DNA from 4 places in the Pseudomonas mercuritolerans genome. Region 2 is predicted to be linked to each of the others. Evidence: predicted binding sites of a transcription regulator. Region 2 holds the regulator's gene; each other region holds the start of a gene.
The links. The regulator sigma-54, encoded in region 2, starts transcription at its own class of promoters, with help from an activator protein. The targets are predictions, from matches to a motif close to ANTGGCATNNANNTTGCTNT.
Positions count from the first base shown of each region.

Region 1: a site for sigma-54 is predicted at 1,803-1,822, ahead of flhA (flagellar biosynthesis protein FlhA). Genes of this name have one in related genera too.
Region 3: a site for sigma-54 is predicted at 1,398-1,417, ahead of ND528_RS04495 (flagellar hook-length control protein FliK). Genes of this name have one in related genera too.
Region 4: a site for sigma-54 is predicted at 1,589-1,608, ahead of glnK (P-II family nitrogen regulator). Genes of this name have one in related genera too.

Region 1 covers NZ_JAMSHA010000001.1:948,193-951,369, reverse strand. Annotated here, with positions in the region: gene ND528_RS04440 (hypothetical protein) at 1-628, opposite strand, end outside; gene ND528_RS04435 (DUF6124 family protein) at 901-1,260, opposite strand; gene flhA (flagellar biosynthesis protein FlhA) at 1,882-3,177, shown strand, end outside.
Region 2 covers NZ_JAMSHA010000010.1:80,292-83,468, reverse strand. Annotated here, with positions in the region: gene ptsN (PTS IIA-like nitrogen regulatory protein PtsN) at 1-406, opposite strand, end outside; gene hpf (ribosome hibernation-promoting factor, HPF/YfiA family) at 419-727, opposite strand; gene ND528_RS24795 (RNA polymerase factor sigma-54) at 801-2,291, opposite strand; gene lptB (LPS export ABC transporter ATP-binding protein) at 2,458-3,177, opposite strand, start outside.
Region 3 covers NZ_JAMSHA010000001.1:960,233-963,409, forward strand. Annotated here, with positions in the region: gene ND528_RS04495 (flagellar hook-length control protein FliK) at 1-1,360, opposite strand, end outside; gene ND528_RS04500 (Hpt domain-containing protein) at 1,466-1,813, opposite strand; gene ND528_RS04505 (ATP-binding SpoIIE family protein phosphatase) at 1,844-3,177, opposite strand, start outside.
Region 4 covers NZ_JAMSHA010000002.1:419,969-423,145, forward strand. Annotated here, with positions in the region: gene ND528_RS06720 (ammonium transporter) at 1-1,029, opposite strand, end outside; gene glnK (P-II family nitrogen regulator) at 1,067-1,405, opposite strand; gene ND528_RS06730 (accessory factor UbiK family protein) at 1,800-2,060, shown strand; gene ND528_RS06735 (N-acetyltransferase) at 2,333-2,878, shown strand.

The DNA of each region.
Region 1 (3,177 bases), on a different contig from region 2:
TGGGAGCCTCGGAGCCGGGGAATAGGGGCGCCTGGGTCGGAAGGACTCTGGGTTTTGGTTCGAGAAAGTCACCGTTGCACTTCAGCGTGATGACGTCGTGCGCCCGGCAATACGGGTACTCGACGCACACCTCGGCGCTGACGAAGTCTGGGCCGACCCCGTTCTTGATCACGTCGGGTAGCAGCAATTCGAGTTCTGAGTGGCCGCCGGGTGCGTCGTATCGATCCTTCAGGCCGGGACGAATGCGGTTGTAGTGGATCGTCAGTGTTGTGGAGGTGCCGATATTGTCGCTGCCGCGTCTGACGGTGTAGTACAGCTCGTTTATCCGGTCCGGATGCAATCGACCCCTCGGGATGCGCAAGGTGGTGCGCTTATCAGGATCGACAATGGTTTCACTGTCCAGTACCGCCGATTCCGCCTCGAGCCATAGCTCCATTACGTCATTAGGATCCATGGTGCCTGACAAGGGCGGATCCGCAAATACAATGGCGCCTTCGCCGTCGGTGACCAGATCGTAGGCCACTATGGAAAGGCCAATCATTGCGCCTTCTACTGGCACGGTGCGACCGTTGACGATTGGGGGCGCTAGCGCCAGAACGGTGTTGTCCGGTTGGGTGGATTGGCTCATCGGTGATGCTCCTGCGCGGTTGATATCTGCAGGGTTGATGAGAGCGTTAAATTGAAAATCGCACACCTGTAAGATCTGACAGTCGCGACGAATGGTCACTTCCGGAAACGACAAAAACAAAAGATCGCAGCGTTCGAAAGCTCCTACATTTGATTATGTCCGGGCAGCAACGGATGCCTCGATTGGACACCAAACGTTCGGCACCGGATGGGACGCGGAGCGTCCCGGGCTGCATTCCCACGCCGGAGCGTGGGAACGATCATGGGGCCGAGCTACTGCGGCAATTCCAGATTATCCAGCACCCGATTCACCGCCAATTCTCCGAGCATGATCAGCTGCGCAATCCCCATCAGCGTTCGGCGCTGCGATGGTTTCACCAGTCCGGCGAATTCCTGGGCGATGGTTTTGGCGGAGGCGAGGGTTTCGCAGGCGTTGGCCAGCAGGTCTTCGTTTTTGGTGTCGGCGGTGACGGCGTACATGGCGCGGGGGCTGAAGGGCGGTGGGGTGGAGCCGGGTGGGCAGAGGTAGTGGTCGAGGGCGCGGTCGGCGGCTTGGTGGAGTTTTTTTGAGTCGAGGGATTCGTAGGGGGAGGTGGGGTCGGATTCGGGCGGGTTGGGTGTTGGTTTGATCATGGTGAAGCTCCTGAGGTTATGGAGCCACTTTCCCCCTGTCGCTAAACAAGTGAAGGTGGCAGCTGTACGCAGGTTAGCGAACCGGTCTCAGGCACCCCGGTAGACCCGAAGGTCTCCCGCATACAGCCGCCATAACGTTATTGCGGGCGAAAAATCCCGCAACGAAGCCACGATCGCTGATGCACTGAGTTGGTCCGGGTCGCTAAACCCGATCGCTGATTCGTCAGCGACCGGACCACAATAAAACTCGACCCCCAGGTGCACAAGCCGGCGGATTCTGGCTTGGCTGTAGGCAATGGCGCAAGGATTTGTAGCCTTGAGACCGTGTCTGAAGGTGTCTTTTAAACAGCTTCGTTTAAATCGAAAAAATGCGCGGCATTCGATGGCCTCTTCGCGAGCAGGCTCGCTCCCACAGGGGCCGTATTCCAAATGTCCGATTGGGAATGCATTTCAAACTGTGGGAGCGAGCCTGCTCGCGAAGGGGTCAACCCAATCAGCCGATAATCCCAAGTAAAACCGCTCTATTTCATTCCCCGGCAAAAGTTGGAAAGCTTCTTGCAATAGCCGCCCTGCGTCCGTTCGGGGCGTCAAAAGTTTGCTTTAAAGGAACGGGGAAAACCGGTGGATCGCACTCAGTTATTCAATACAGCACGTACCAACGTTGCCGACCTCAGTCGAGGCAATCTGGGCGTGCCGTTGTTGCTGCTGGTCATGCTGGCGATGATGATGTTGCCGGTACCGCCGTTCCTGCTCGACGTGTTCTTTACCTTCAACATTGCCCTGTCCATCGTCGTCCTGCTGGTCTGCGTGTATGCGCTGCGGCCGCTGGATTTCGCCGTGTTCCCGACCATTCTGTTGGTGGCGACGCTGCTGCGCCTGGCGTTGAACGTGGCCTCGACGCGAGTGGTGATGCTCCACGGTCAGGACGGCCACGCCGCCGCCGGTAAGGTGATTCAGGCCTTCGGTGAGGTGGTGATCGGCGGTAACTACGTGGTCGGTATCGTGGTCTTCGCGATCCTCATGATCATCAACTTCGTCGTGGTGACCAAGGGTGCCGGGCGGATTTCCGAGGTGAGCGCGCGTTTCACTCTCGACGCGATGCCCGGCAAACAAATGGCGATCGACGCCGACCTCAACGCCGGCCTGATCGACCAGAATCAAGCCAAGTCGCGCCGTCAGGAAGTCGCCCAGGAAGCGGAGTTCTACGGTTCGATGGACGGTGCCAGCAAGTTCGTCCGCGGTGACGCGATCGCCGGCCTGCTGATTCTGTTCATCAACCTTATCGGCGGCATGGCCGTGGGTATCTTCCAGCACGGCATGAGCTTCGGCGATGCGGGCAAGGTTTACGCCTTGCTGACCATCGGTGACGGTTTAGTGGCGCAATTGCCATCACTGTTGTTATCTACAGCAGCGGCGATCATGGTGACCCGTGCTTCCGGCTCGGAAGACATGGGCAAGCAGATCAACCGCCAGATGTTCGCCTCGCCGAAAGCGCTGGCCGTGGCCGCTGGTTTGATGGCGGTGATGGGCCTGGTGCCCGGCATGCCGCACTTCTCTTTCCTGAGCATGGCGGCGCTGGCTGCGGGCGGCGCGTACCTGTTCTGGAAGAAGCAGAACGTCGCCAAGGTCGTGGCGCTGGAAGAGGTCAAGCGTCAGCAGGAACTGCTGCCGTCGCCGGCCCGCGCCATGGAAACCAAAGAGCTGGGCTGGGACGACGTGACGCCGATCGACATGATCGGCCTGGAAGTCGGCTATCGCCTGATTCCGCTGGTGGACCGCAATCAGGGTGGGCAATTGCTCGCGCGGATCAAGGGCGTGCGCAAGAAGCTCTCGCAGGATCTGGGCTTTTTGATGCCGACCGTGCACATCCGCGACAACCTCGATCTGGCGCCGAGCGCTTACCGCCTGACGCTGATG
Region 2 (3,177 bases):
TGCGCAGTTTTTCACGAACTTCCTTGCGGTCGAGCATGCTGGCGATCTGGCGCAGCAACTCCAGATGCGCATCGGTCGCGGCTTCCGGGACCAGCAGCACGAACAGCAGGTCGACCGGAGCGCCGTCGATGGCGTCGAAATCGATTGGCGCTTCAAGATGCAGCAGGGCACTGACAGGCGCCGTGCAGCCCTTGAGGCGGCAGTGAGGAATGGCGATGCCGTTGCCAAAACCGGTAGAACCGAGTTTTTCACGGGCGATCAACGCCTCAAAGACATCCTGCATCGCCAGATCCGGCACTTCGCGGTGGATCAGGTTGGCAATATGTTCGAGGGCTTTTTTCTTGCTGCCGCCCGGCGCGTTCACTTGGGAACGGCCGGGGGTCAGGATGGTTTCAAGTCGGATCATGGGATAGGGGGGTTAACGACCGGTCGCGCCCTGGAGGAGGCTCTGGGTCTTTTCCTTATGCTTTTTGAGTTGGCGATCCAGCTTGTCGGTGAGTGAGTCGATCGCAGCATACATGTCGGTATCTTCTGCGTTGGCGACCACTTCGCTGCCGGGGATATGCAAGGTGGCTTCGATCTTCTGCTTCAGCTTTTCGACGCACATCGTGACTTGCACGTTGGTGATCTTGTCGAAATGTCGCTCCAGTCGTTGGAGTTTTTCCTCGATGTAGGAACGCAGAGGTTGGGTCACTTCCAGTTGGTGTCCACTGATGTTGACTTGCATACAGCTTCTCCTTCGTTGCCAGTGCATAAAGCGGCAGGCCGAAAAGCCTGCCACTGGAACGCTGTAACGTGGCTTACATCAACCGCTTGCGTTCGCTCGAAGGCGCGATTCCGAGGGATTCGCGGTACTTGGCGACGGTGCGGCGAGCCACCTGAATGCCTTGTGCCTCCAGTAAACCAGCGATCTTGCTGTCACTCAACGGCTTTTTCTGATTTTCCGCTGCGACCAGTTTTTTGATGATCGCGCGGATCGCCGTGGACGAGCATTCGCCGCCTTCGGAGGTGCTGACGTGGCTGGAGAAAAAGTATTTCAGCTCATAAATACCGCGCGGGGTATGCATGAATTTCTGTGTGGTCACCCGGGAAATCGTCGATTCGTGCATGCCGACCGCTTCGGCGATGTCATGCAATACCAACGGCTTCATCGCTTCGTCGCCGTATTCGAGGAAGCCGCGCTGATGTTCGACGATCTGCGTGGCCACTTTCATCAGGGTTTCGTTGCGGCTCTGCAGGCTCTTGATGAACCAGCGGGCTTCCTGCAACTGGTTGCGCATGAAGGTGTTGTCGGCGCTGGTGTCGGCACGCTTAACAAACCCGGCGTACTGGGCATTGACGCGCAGGCGTGGCACCGATTCCTGGTTCAGCTCGACCAGCCAGCGCTCGTTGTCCTTGCGCACGATCACATCGGGAATGACGTATTCGGCTTCGGTTGATTCGATCTGCGAGCCCGGACGCGGATTGAGGCTCTGTACCAGCTCGATGACCTGGCGCAGCTCGTCTTCCTTGAGCTTCATCCGGCGCATTAGCTGGCTGTAATCGCGGCTGCCCAGCAGGTCGATGTAATCGGCGACCAGCCGCTTGGCCTCGGTCAGCCACGGCGTCTTCGCGGGCAGCTGGCGCAGTTGCAGGAGCAGGCATTCGCTGAGGTTGCGGGCGCCGATACCGGCGGGCTCGAATTGCTGGATGCGATGCAGGACGGCTTCGATCTCGTCGAGCTCGATGTCCAGTTCAGGATCGAACGCCTCAAGAATTTCTTCGAGTGTTTCGTCCAGATAGCCCTGATTGTTGATGCAGTCGATCAGGGTCACGGCGATCAGGCGATCGGTGTCGGACATCGGCGCCAGGTTCAGTTGCCAGAGCAGATGGCTTTGCAGGCTCTCGCCGGCCGAGGTGCGGGTGGTGAAATCCCACTCGTCGTCATCGCTGCTGGGCAGGCTGCTCGCGCTGGTCTGGTAGACGTCTTCCCAGGCGGTATCCACCGGCAGTTCGTTGGGGATGCGCTCGTTCCATTCGCCATCCTCGAGGTTGTCCACCGTCGGGGCGGTTTCCTGGTAGGAGGGTTCCTGGATTTCGGCGGGCTTCTGTTCGGCGTTGTCGGCCAGAGGATCGGCGTTGTCGAAGTCGTCGCCTTCTTCCTGGCGTTCGAGCATCGGATTGGATTCCAGAGCCTCCTGGATCTCCTGTTGCAGGTCCAGGGTCGACAATTGGAGCAGGCGGATGGCCTGTTGCAGCTGCGGTGTCATCGTCAGCTGCTGGCCCATTCTCAAGACTAGCGATGGTTTCATGGCAGGGGCTTAACACCTTATTCGCCGGCGCTTTGCGCCATCCACTACAGGGCGCCGAAGCGCCAAACTTAAGCAAATTATATGCCTGAAACTGAAGTGTTTGCCTAGAGCGCTGTAACAATTAAAGCGGATAAATGCGCCTTGAATCGATACAGCGCTGTCGCGCTTACAGGCGGAACTCGTGACCCAGATACACTTCCTTGACCAGATCGTTGGCCAGGATGGTTTCGGCATCGCCTTCAGCGATCAGTTGACCGTCGTTGACGATGTAAGCGGTTTCGCAGATGTCCAGCGTCTCACGGACGTTGTGGTCGGTGATCAGCACACCGATGCCCTTGGCCTTGAGGTGATGGATGATCTGCTTGATGTCGCCGACCGAGATCGGGTCGACACCGGCGAACGGTTCGTCGAGCAGGATGAACTTCGGCGCAGTGGCCAACGCGCGAGCAATTTCCACTCGGCGGCGTTCACCACCGGACAGGCTCATGCCGAGGTTGTCGCGGATGTGGCTGATGTGGAATTCCTGCAGCAGGCTTTCCAGCTCCTTGCGACGGCCGGCCTTGTCGAGTTCCGGGCGGGTCTCGAGGATCGCCATGATGTTGTCGGCGACCGACAGTTTGCGGAAGATCGACGCTTCTTGCGGCAGATAGCCGATACCGGCCTTGGCGCGGCCGTGCATCGGCTGATGGCTGACGTCCAGATCATCGATCAGCACGCGGCCCTGATCCGCCTGCACCAGGCCGACGATCATGTAGAAACAGGTCGTCTTGCCGGCGCCGTTCGGACCGAGCAGGCCGACGATCTGCCCGCTGTCGATCGACAGGCTGACGTCACGCACGACCTGGCGGCTTTTATAGGCCTTGGCCAGGTGCTGAGCTTTCAGAGT
Region 3 (3,177 bases), on a different contig from region 2:
AATAGTCGACCGCGCTGCTGCCAATTACGCTGGTGGTCTGCGCCGCCACTTCAGCGACAGTAGCCGGTGCCAATTCCTCATCCGCCGAATCCAGGCGGCCACCAGCAGCGCTGGTCCGGCCACTGTGGCCCTGCTGCGCCTGTTCCTGGCCTTGCTGCCCCTGCCAGCCACGGTTCTGGTCGGCAACGTTGACGTCGACCTGGCCCATGCCCTGCTGGTTGAACATGTCGCGCAGGCGGTGCATCTGGCTGTCGAGCGCTTCACGCACGCTCGGGTGCGCGCTCATGAAGGTGACCTGGGTCTGCTGATCGGGAACCATGTTCACGCGGATATCCAGGCGCCCCAGCTCCGCCGGCTGCAACTGAATGTCGGCGGCCTTCAGATTGACGCTGGAGAGGTACATGACGCGGTTGACCACTTCTTCGGTCCAGCCGCTCTGGTGCATGGCGATCGGCTGATTCACCGGCAGCGCATTGGCGGTTTTCGGCGTAGCGGCCTGGGTCAGGGCCGCCAGACGGTTGGCGAAGTCGTCGACGCGGGTGTCGCTGGTCGCGGTTTTGAGATCTTTGAGTCCATCATCGATCAAACCACTGAAGGCTTTTTCGCCGCCTTGGCTGGTGCTGTCCTTATCGGCCTGCACGTCGAGCATGCTGGCCATACCGGCGGCGAAGTTCTGGGCGGCGGTCAATTCGCCGTCAGCCTGAGCTTGAGCAGGCGTGGCTTTCGGCTGTGCTTGGCTGGACGCGGAAATATGCCCGCCCTGCTCCATCGCCATGCGCACGGCCGGCAGGGAATCGAGCGGGTCGGCTGTCGGATCAAATTCGCTGTCGGTGGCCGCCGGATCTTTGACCATCCCCGACACGACCGCCAATGCAGGCGTTTCGGTTTCCGGCTGGGCTGGCGTGGCGACTGCCGGGGCCTGCACCACAGGCGCTGGCACCAGTGGCTGGACGACTTGCGCCAAGGCCGGATCAAGCGCCGGGTCTACAGGCGCGGCATCGGCCACAGGGGTTTGTACGGTTTCAGCGGTGTCATCGGCAGTCGCTGTCGCGTCGTCGCTCGCAGGCGCTTTGTCAGCAGGCAACGCTTTGCCGCTATCGGCAATTGCTGGCTCGGGCGCGGCAGACTGATCTTTGCCGATATCCTTTTTGCCGCTGCTGTCCGCGACCTTGTCGCGTGCCGGTTTGACTGAGTTATCGGCAGTCACGACAGGCTTGGCCGGCGCCTGATCGGCGAACACTTTAGCGAAGCTGGAAGCCTTGTCCCCGGCGTCTGCGGCCATTGCCGACGATTTGGCAGAGGCGGCTTGCGCCTTGGCCTGGGCGGCGGTCTGAAGAAGAATGTTGGGGGTCGCAGGCATGACACGGTCTCCGCTGCACTGGGATCGTAGGTACAGTTGAGCAAGATGACTGCAAGTGCCGGGCCAGTTTGGCCAGACACTTGCGAAAAGCGCCGGATGGCAGCTTCAGTGGATGTGGGCGTGGTGCTTTTCGCTTTCGTACACCGGGCGTACTTCGGCAAATTCGGAATGGATATCGGCCACCAGTTGAGCAAGCGCTTCCGGACTTTTGTCCTTGGCATTCGACTCAAGGTCCTGGCACAACTCGGCCAGTCGAACCGCGCCCATATTGCTGGCGCTGCCCTTGAAGCTATGGGCTACATCGGAAAGCGCTTTGGCGCTGGTGCTGTCCTGCAACTCGTGCAGGCGGCTTTGCGAATCTGCCAGAAAAGTCTCCAGCAATTCCGTATAGCCGTCCTCCATCACCTCGCGCAAAGTATCGAGGACTTCGCGATCTACATGTGGGTCTGTCACTTGCTCACTCCTTGATCAAGAATGGGCGGATTATGCCTCAATCTCCCAGAAAAACTCCACGCTGGCACTGCGACCCTGGTCTGACCAACTGGCGTTGCGCCCCAGTTGCCGGACCAGCCCGATGCCGCGTCCCGACAAGCGGACGTTATCCACGGGCCGTTCCATGACCCGCGCTACATCAAACCCATTGCCGCTGTCCTCGACGCGAATGACCAGTCGCCCGCCCTCGCCTTGCGGCTGGACCTGCAAATGCACGCGCACGAAACCGTCTTGCAGCGCCTCCAGCCGCGCCGCGCGCATTTCATAGTAGCGGGCGAAACCTGCCGCATCGCGTTTGAGGCTCGAGTCCAGCCCAAGCACGCCATGCTCCAGCGCATTGGAATACAACTCGGCGAGCACGCTGTACAGCGCCCCGCTTTGCGCGCGCAAGCCATGCACCTCAAGCAGCAACTGCAAGAGGAACGGCAACGGATTGAAACGCCTGAGCGTGGTGCCGCGAAACTCGAAACTGGCCGACCAGTTCAGCGGGCACGACTGGCCGCTGTCGGAATAAACCGGTGCCGCGCCGTGGGTCTGCGCCGACTCAAGCAGACTGACCTCGACCATGCTCACATCATCACGGGCCTGTCCGCGAAAATCGCGCAGGGCCTGTTCGATATCCTCGAACAGCCGATCCGGCTCGCGGTTCGCCGCAAACACCTGCTGCAAGCGTTCGACGCCGAACAACTGGTCATTGGCATCGCAGGTATCGATCACCCCGTCCGATAACAGAAACACCCGATCATCGACGGCCATCGGATACACATCCGTACGGTCATCGAAGGCTTGCGCGCTGAGAATCCCCAGGGGCAAATGCCGCGCCGGCAACGGCACGCGTTCGCCACTGGCCATGCGGTGCAAGTAACCGTCGGGCATGCCGCCGTTCCACACCTCCACCGAACGGCTCTGGAAACTCAGACTGAGCAGCGTGGCGCAGCAGAACATGTCCACCGGCAGGATGCGCTTGAGCTTGGCGTTCATCTCGCGCAGGGTTTCGGCCAGGCCGTAGCCCTTGGCGGTCATCCCGTAAAACACTTCGGCCAACGGCATCGCCCCGACCGCCGCCGGCAAACCATGCCCGGTGAAATCGCCGAGCATGATGTGCATGTCACCGGCCGGCGTGTACGCCGCCAGCAACAAGTCACCGTTGAACAGCGCGTAAGGCGATTGCAGGTATCGGATGTTCGGCGCACTCAGGCAACCGGAATGCGCGACCTTGTCGAACACCGCTTTGGCCACTCGTTGTTCGTTGAGCAGATAGTCATGATGTTTTGCGATCAGATCGCGCTGCTGCAGGACAGTCGCCTGAAGGCGGCGCAAGCGAT
Region 4 (3,177 bases), on a different contig from region 2:
CAGGGTGGTGGCGCAGAAGAAGCACACCACACCTGCAGCCAGACCGATCACCAGTGCACCCATCGGGCCCACGGTGCCAGCGGCCGGGGTGATCGCGACCAGACCGGCGACCACACCCGAAGCAATACCCAGTGCGCTTGGCTTGCCGTGGGTGACCCACTCGGCAAACATCCAGCCCAGTGCCGCAGCGGCAGTGGCGATCTGGGTAACCAGCATGGCCATACCGGCAGTGCCGTTGGCGGCAGCAGCGGAACCAGCGTTGAAGCCGAACCAGCCGACCCACAGCATCGCCGCGCCCATCAGCGTGTAGCCGAGGTTATGCGGAGCCATTGGTGTGGTCGGGAAGCCTTTGCGCTTGCCCAGCACCAGGCACGCGACCAGACCGGCGATACCGGCGTTGATGTGCACCACGGTGCCGCCAGCGAAGTCGAGCACGCCCCAGTCCCACATCAGGCCGCCGTTACCGGACCAGACCATGTGCGCGATCGGTGCATAAACCAGCGTGAACCAGATGCCCATGAAGATCAGCATCGCGGAGAACTTCATGCGCTCGGCGAACGCACCGACGATCAGCGCCGGGGTGATGATCGCGAAGGTCATCTGAAAGGTAATGAACACAGCCTCAGGGAACAGCGCCGCCGGGCCGGTAATACTCGAAGGCGTGACACCGGCGAGGAACGCCTTGCCCATGCCGCCGAAGAACGAATTGAAGTTGACGACGCCCTGCTCCATGCCGGTGGTGTCGAAGGCAATGCTGTAGCCATAAATGACCCACAGGATGCTGATCAGACCGGTAATGGCGAAGCACTGCATCAGCACGGAAAGAATGTTTTTCGAGCGAACCATACCGCCGTAGAACAGCGCCAGGCCGGGAATGGTCATGAACAGCACGAGCGCTGTCGAGGTGAGCATCCAGGCGGTGTCGCCGGAATTGAGGACTGGCGCTGCCACTTCGTCTGCCGCCATGGCGATGCCGGGCATTACGATGGACAACAGGGCGCCTAGCCCTGCGAATTTACGCAGAGTCATATTGTTTTCTCCTGGGGCGTTGGGTTTGTGGCGGCGCTTAGATCGCGTCGGTATCGGTTTCGCCGGTACGGATGCGGATCGCCTGTTCCAGATTGACCACGAAGATCTTGCCGTCACCGATCTTGCCGGTGTTGGCCGCTTTGGTTATCGCCTCGATAACCCGATCCAGATCCTTGTCGTCGATGGCCACGTCGATTTTCACCTTGGGCAGAAAATCGACCACATATTCCGCGCCGCGATACAGCTCGGTGTGACCCTTCTGCCGGCCGAAGCCTTTGACTTCAGTGACGGTAATGCCCTGCACGCCGATTTCGGACAGCGACTCGCGCACGTCGTCCAACTTGAACGGCTTGATGATGGCAGTGACTAGCTTCATGAAACTCTCTCCCGAATTGGTGGACTTGCCCCAGGAAAACAAACCCGTCTCAAGTCTAAGCGCAGTGCCTGGCTTTGTAACGCATCGTTGACGCCAGCTAACCGCATCAGACGAAACTCCCCGCTTCGTCTGCCGCACTGCATTCGTCACAGCGACTGCATCAGTGCATGGGTCGAGGGTGACTAAGCAGAAACCTTGCCAGCTCGGCAAAAACCCTGCATTTCAATCTCTTGGCCCGCGTTGCACGCGCTCGGGCAGAAAAGCTTTTGCCGATACGCACAACAACGGTGCGCCACCGTCCGTCCCCCTGCGCGAAAAGCGTGCATCCGTGCAACGGGATTGACTATAGACACTGCGTGATACACTGCCGGCCATTGTTTCCAGGACATTCCCCATGCTCGCGCCCAAAGACTTCCTCGACGCCCTGAGCGGCACCGCCTCCCGCCTGTTCAGCGGCGACACGCCACTGCCGAAAGCCGAAATCGAAAGCCAGTTCAAAATGCTGCTGCAAAGTGCCTTCAGCAAACTCGATCTGGTCAGCCGGGAAGAGTTTGATAGCCAGATGGTGGTGTTGGCTCGCACGCGGGCACGGCTTGAGAGCCTCGAAGCCAAAGTCGCCGAGATGGAAGCGAAGCTGACACCGCCCGCGGAATAATCCGCTGCTATCCCCTGTGGGAGCAGCTAGCCTGCTAGCGACTGAAGGTCGGCACTACCTTCAGCTTCATGTGTATGAATTAGCGCAGGCTGCGATCTTTTGATGCACAGCCCTGCAACAATCCCCACTGAAATGACCTTTTTGTGTCTTCGTTCCCCACCCTGCTCCGAAATCCTCCACTCACAGAAGTAACGTCCTACAAAACGCGTCCGCCACGTCTGATTTCGCTGCCCCCTCTCTGCTGGCTATCTTCTGCGACCAGATCCAAACAGATGAAAACAATGAGAAGAAAAGGCAAAGCAACGGATCTTCGTAACCAGACATTCAGATCAAATTCGCGAAAGATCGCCTACAAATTCTTTCTCAAGGACATTGCCCCGAGAATCCCAAATATTGATGCAGCAGCGGTCAAGTTTGAGCCAATTACCCCAGCAGCGATAAAGCAATACTTTCTCTGGGAGGGGCCAACAATTTTCCCTTGGGATGACGTTGCAGACTGGAAAAGTAAAGATGCGAAAGGTCTGGATTTGGCGATATGGTACAAACAGATTCTTTGCGGCATGTGCTATGCGACCCCGCGCGCAAGCTCTATCTGCTTAAAGATTGTTTTGTTGGAAGGGCATCCGGATAGCGCGCACCCGCTTCGCGGCAGGATCGCGCCGATTGCTCTGCTTGTCGCAGATCACTATGCGCGAGCGCTAGGATGCAAAGAAATCGAGATCCAGGATCCTGATCCGAATGTTGTTTTTTACTACCGGAAACTGGGGTTCGAGTTCGACCACACCAACCGGCTTGTCATTTCTGTGAACGGTCAATAACATCGAAATCAACAACCCAATCGCACGAGGTGCGTATGAGCCCAAAAAAGCGAAAGGAAAAGCTTCTTCAGATTGTTGAACTACATCTCGAAGCACTCCGGTTGGCTGGGGACATGTCAGCCAACCAACGGCGATTTATTGAAGTTGCTGTTACGTGTGGGCCAGAGCTTGAGCCAAGCGGCCCGCTGGCCGGTAGAAGATCCTGAGTCAAAAATAAAAAGGCGTCCATAGGACGCCTTTATTGTGTTTGGAGGAGTAGTCGCAGCGATTCTTTAGCTCTTGGCTTCGCCGCCATGGGT